2 linked regions of the Prochlorococcus marinus CUG1417 genome follow. The protein of the gene in region 1 binds, or shares a complex with, the protein of each later gene. Links are inferred from orthologs where the notes say so. Each region holds a gene or a part of one and is shown in the gene's direction. Other genes may lie near its edges.

Region 1 (2,955 bases):
TTAAACAAAGTTTTCCAATTGTGTCAAAATCTCTAGATTGGTAAATATTATCCATGACTACGAGGAGAAATCATATTTTTGTTTTTTTCTTTGATTACTGAAAATTCAGCATTAAGAACTTCTTCATGAGATATTGATTCTCTCAATAGTTGATCAATAGAATCTTTTATTATTAATTCTTCTTGTTTACCAATAAAAGTAGATATTAAATTACCTTTTTTATCGAACAGATTAACTTGAGGAATACCATTTACATCAAATTTTCGGATGTAACTATTCCATTTTTGATTATCAACATTTAAAAAAACAAAATTAATATCTTTTTCATATTCCTCTTTTAAAGAAGATACTTTAGGAGCCATCTCTTTGCAAACTTCGCACCACTCAGCATAAAATTCAAGGAAAGTTGGCTTATTATTTGCAAAAGCGATTTCAGGATCAACAGATAATTCTCCAAAACTCTTAAGAAGAAAAGTTGATTGAAAAAAAAGATTTTTAAATAAAATCAAACAACTAATCACAACAGCAATCAACAGAACAACAATTATTTTCAGGTTTTTATTGAAAAGTTGTTCTCTACTCTCAGATTGCATTATGAAGACTTTGTTTATTCAAATATATTAAAGAAGTTTAATAAATAAAGAGAATGCTAATCTTTTTCTTTTTAATCAACTGATAATGTAATAAATGAATAATATTAGGATATATCTAGTTCCTAAATATTAATTATGCAATCAATCTTTGGAACTGATGGAATAAGAGGAAAATACAATAAAGAAGTAACTTATTCTTTAGCTTATAAAGTTGGTTACGCTTTAGGTTTGACTTTGGAAAATAAAAATCCAATATTGATTGGAAAAGATACTAGAGTTAGCGGAGATATTCTGCTTCAGGCAATCACATCAGGTATAAATGCAAGTGGTAAAAAATTTATAAATCTTGGAATCTGCCCTACTCCAGCTATTCCTTTTTTAATTAGACATAGACAACTAAGTAGTGGAATAATGATATCTGCTAGTCATAATCCTCCAGAATATAATGGCATAAAAATATTTGATCATAATGGACAAAAAATTACTGCGAATCTTGAAAATAAAATCCAAAAAATAATTGAAGATATAAATACAAATAATTTCATTGATACAAAAATAATTTCTTTAAAAGAAAATAAAGAGCTTATGGATATTTATATCCAAAGCCTTATCCAAACAATGGAGGCAGAGAATTTAAGCGGTATGAAAATAGTATTAGATACATGTTATGGATCTGCGACGACCTGTGCAAAAAAAATTTTTCAGAATCTGGGCGCCGATGTAAAAGTTATAAACAACTCAAAAAATGGTTTGAAAATTAATATGAATTGTGGTTCTACTTACCTTGAACCACTAAAAAAAGCTATAAACGAGAATGCTGCTGATATGGGATTTAGCTTCGATGGTGATGCCGATAGAGTAATTGGTATTGATTCTAAAGGGAATGTATTAGATGGAGATCATATCCTTTTTCTTTGGGGTAGAGAACTTATGGAACAAAAAATTCTCACAAATAATTTACTAATATCAACTCAAATGGCAAATTTAGGTTTTGAAAAGGCATGGAATAAAATTGGTGGAATTTTATATAGATCTGATGTTGGAGATAAATTCGTTTATGAGGCAATTCAGGAAAAAAAAGCAATTTTAGGAGGTGAACAATCAGGTCACATACTCTCAAAAATTAATAACTTTTGTGGAGATGGAATATTGACTGCACTTCAAATTTCTAAATTCTGTAAGAAGAAAAATATTACTTTAAATTCTTGGCTCAAAAGTAGTTTCAAACCTTACCCTCAGAAACTAACCAATATTAATTTAGATACTAATATAAATAAAATAAAGCAAAAAACTAGAAGCTTAATTGGTGAAGCCATAAAAAATATTAAGGTTAATTATTCCGACAGTTCTAGAATTTATATAAGACCTAGCGGGACAGAACCCCTAATCCGAGTACTTGTAGAGACTGAAAATGAGAAGCAGGTTCATTCTTTATCGAGAGAAATAACAAACAAACTCAGTTTGGAAATTAATAAAATACTTGATTAATTTTGAATCAGGTTTTTACATAAATATTTTCAAAAATTTTAAGTTCATTTGCAAGAGCATATTTTTCCCTATTAGTTTGAACTTTATTTGGGTTAAAACTTGCGGAATCATTGAAATACTTTTTGTCTATTTTTTTAAAATTACAGTCACTTGATATCGTGCAATCCATATATTCGAATAAATTTTTTACGTCAGTTTTAATATAAACAAGGGATCCTTCTTTCATTAAATTTGAGAGAATATTAATAAACTCTGGCTGTATTACACGCCTTTTATAATGTCTCTTTTTAAACCATGGATCAGGAAAATTGAAGGAAATACTTTTCAGATTTTTAATTATGAATTTACTATGATTATCATTTAATATGTTATGTGCATTTCCAAATACAAAATACAAATTTTTAATTTCTTTCTCTCGCAATTTTGATTTAGCTGTTTTGATCAATCTCTCACGAATTTCAATCCCTATATAATTCCAATTAGTATTATCTAAAGCTAAATCGAATAAAAACTCACCGGAAGCACAACCGATATCAATATGAAGATTTAATTTAGAATTATCAAACATTTCATTCAAAGATGGAATTCTCTCAATTTGATCGAAATATTTACTTAGAGGATTAACATGCTGTCTCATTAAATTATTATTCTATTAATCTGTGCTTATTCAAATATGTGAAATATTCACAACCATGACAATAGTAATATGAAAAAGTAACAGTTTGATGTTTAATTGATATGTATGTAAAAACAAATTGTTTTGAACGTTCTTAATCAACTTTCAGTTTGGCTCTCTTTTCAACTTTCAATAATTTTCTTTATTGGGATTCCTATTATATTATTTTTATGGTCAACTATAAGGAGAAACAAAGCT
Region 2 (2,938 bases), 770 kb from region 1 along the record:
CTTGATTTAGAAATAATGATTCGCTTTACTCCTGGTATAGAATGCCATACACATGAATATATAAGAACGGGATCATTCGACAGCAAATTTGGTTTCGGAATTGAATATTTAAATGTCTTATTTGAAAGAATCAGCAATACAAAACATCTAAAATTAAAAGGATTACATGCTCATATTGGTTCCCAGATTTTTGAACTAGAGCCACATAAGGATCTTGGAGAAATAATGGTCAATGTTATTTTAGAAGCTAAAAAATTTGGCCATGATATTCAAAAATTAAATGTAGGTGGAGGTTTAGGAATTAAATATACAGAAAATGATGATCCTCCTTCGATTGATGAATGGGTAAAAACAATTTCCACATCTGTTGTTAAAGCTTGTAAGAAAAATAATTTAGATTTACCTACACTGATGTGTGAGCCTGGAAGATCTATCGTTTCTACGGCAGGAATAACAATTTACAAAATTGGGGCGTTTAAAGAAATTCCAGGGATCAGAACATATTTGTCTGTTGATGGTGGGATGAGTGATAATCCAAGACCAATAACATATCAATCAAATTATTCTGCATGCTTGGTTAGTAACCCCTTTAATATTAATTCGAAAAACAAATATACTATCGCTGGCAAGCACTGCGAATCAGGAGATGTATTGTTTAAGGAGATAGAACTAGCAAATTGCAAAACAGGAGATCTTATATGTGTTTTTGGTACTGGTGCATATAATAATTCAATGAGTTCTAACTACAACAGAATCCCAAGACCAGCAGCTCTTTTAGTTTGTGATGGAGAGGCAGAGATTATTCAAAAAAGAGAAAGTCCATTTGATCTTTTAAAATATGATGTTTTACCTGATCGCTTTATCAAACAAAATTAGGTACATTTAAATTAATTTTGTTTTTAGTGTGAATTTCTGGGGGATTATAAATTTAAAACTTCTATTAGATGTCTTATTTGCTGTTGGTTTCGGACTTTTATTATTTTCAAGAGTAAAAGAACAACGTACATTATGGCTCCTAAGAGGATATTTGTTTTTAGTCTCATCCGCATGGTTTATTCAAAGATTTGCATACCTTCCTCTAACATCAAAATTAATTGATGCCGTAGTCCTCGCTTGCTCTCTCTCATTAGCAATTCTTTGGCAAGGAGAGTTAAGAAGATTAATGGAATTATTAGGTACTGGGAGACTTGCTGTATTACTAGGAAATCCACCGAAGGAGTTTAGAGCAACATCAACTACTATTACTCAGTTAGTTGATACCGCAGGTAAACTCTCTCAGAATAGAAGAGGCGCTTTAATCGTTGTAGATTTGGGGAGTGATTTAAGGCCTGAAGATTTTTTATATTCAGGTACTAACATTGAGGCACAATTATCAACTGACCTTTTAATAAATCTGTTTGCAACAGATACCCCTTTGCATGATGGGGCAGTACTTGTTAAAGGGAACAAAATAATATCTGCTGGGGTAATACTTCCTTTGTCAAGGCAAGGAATTAGTAGATACGGCACAAGACATTTAGCTGCACTAGGGATTACAGAAAGATTTGACAGGTGTATTTGCATTGTTGTTTCTGAAGAAACAGGTACGTTATCATTAGCAAACCAAGGTAAACTTGAAAGACCTATCACTAGTAGTAGGTTACAAGAACTTCTTGTAAATTTAATTGGAAATCAAAACTCAATGGTGACAAGTAAACCATCTATAGGTAAAAATGCCTTATCCAAAAAGACAACCCAAAATGATAATATTATCAGTGATATTAATGGGAAAGAGACTGAAAAATCAGAAATCTTCATTAACAAAAAGGACTAACTAATGAGTTTAGGAAAAATAATCGATACAAAAAATAATGATTTATTCAAAAGAATAGATAAGCAGAAAGTTCCAGAACATGTTGCAATAATTATGGATGGGAATGGGAGATGGGCTACAAAAAAAGGTTTGCCTCGTACATATGGGCATAAGAGAGGAGTGGATGTTTTGAAAAAAATTCTCAAAGCATCAAAAAAATTAGGTTGCAAAGTACTTACTGTTTATGCTTTTTCAACGGAGAATTGGACAAGACCAACAAAAGAAGTTGACTTCCTTATAAATCTCTTTAACGAAGTTTTGAAAAACGAAATTAAAGAGATACATGAAGAATCAACAAAAATTAAATTCATTGGGGATTTAACTCCTTTCCCAGAAACTTTAAAAAAAATAATCTCTAGTTCAGAATCTCTAACTAAAGATAACAATGCATTTTTATTAAATGTTTGCGTCAATTACGGAGGCAGGCAAGAAATAGTGAAAGTTGCAAAAGAACTAGCATTAAAATGTTCTTCTGGTGAAATAAAACTTAGTGAAGTTAATGAAGAATTATTTAATTCAGAGCTATTAACTCGAGGCATTAAAGATCCAGAATTACTAATAAGAACTAGTGGAGAAAAAAGGATCAGTAATTTTCTTTTATGGCAATTAGCTTATTCAGAAATTTACATCTCCGAGGTACTTTGGCCAGACTTCAATGAGTTTGAATTTTTAAAAGCAATAATTGATTACCAATCAAGGGATCGACGTTTCGGCGGTATAAAATCATTACCAAATGAATCTTTTGAAGATTCTCAATATTCTTCTTAACAAAAATGTCTAATTTTAATAATCAGTTATTAAGAGAAATTAGGTTCGATTGGAATAAAGAGGAGATATCGAAAATACTTAATATGCCTCTAATTGATTTAATGTGGGAATCACAAATCGTACACAGGAAATTCAACAAATACAACATTCAATTAGCATCATTGTTCAGCGTCAAAACTGGTGGATGTGAGGAAAATTGCTCGTATTGTAGCCAATCTATTTATAGTGCTAGCGATATAAAAAGTCATCCACAATTTCAAGTTGAAGAGGTTTTAGCAAGAGCTCAAATAGCAAAAAATGAAGGAGCAGATAGGTTTT

The links. Proteins that work in one complex are often made in the same cells at the same time.
Region 2: the proteins of glmM (region 1) and cdaA are in contact, whole or in part, in a crystal structure (PDB 7OJS), measured with the Bacillus subtilis proteins. The link is inferred for Prochlorococcus marinus CUG1417 from one-to-one orthologs.

What each region holds. Positions count from the first base shown.
Region 1 is NZ_JAAORN010000001.1:243,340-246,294, reverse strand. Bases 30-2,904 are described here. They hold glmM (phosphoglucosamine mutase), read left to right. Parts: upstream 30-728; coding sequence 729-2,081; downstream 2,082-2,904. Other genes in these bases: HA140_RS01300 (DUF3177 family protein), read left to right, coding at 2,842-2,904; trmB (tRNA (guanosine(46)-N7)-methyltransferase TrmB), read right to left, coding at 2,089-2,718; HA140_RS01315 (thioredoxin domain-containing protein), read right to left, coding at 48-593; thyX (FAD-dependent thymidylate synthase), read left to right, coding at 30-44. In the rest of the region: more of thyX, read left to right, coding at 1-29; more of HA140_RS01300, read left to right, coding at 2,905-2,955. UniProt on the Bacillus subtilis protein: Catalyzes the conversion of glucosamine-6-phosphate to glucosamine-1-phosphate. Glucosamine-1-phosphate is used for cell wall biosynthesis.
Region 2 is NZ_JAAORN010000001.1:1,012,144-1,015,081, forward strand. The notes cover bases 1-2,858. They hold cdaA (diadenylate cyclase CdaA), read left to right. Parts: upstream 1-904; coding sequence 905-1,813; downstream 1,814-2,858. Other genes in these bases: lysA (diaminopimelate decarboxylase), read left to right, coding at 1-876; HA140_RS05885 (isoprenyl transferase), read left to right, coding at 1,817-2,620; bioB (biotin synthase BioB), read left to right, coding at 2,626-2,858. Also shown: more of bioB, read left to right, coding at 2,859-2,938. UniProt on the Bacillus subtilis protein: One of 3 paralogous diadenylate cyclases (DAC) in this bacteria, catalyzing the condensation of 2 ATP molecules into cyclic di-AMP (c-di-AMP). Upon expression in E.coli leads to c-di-AMP synthesis.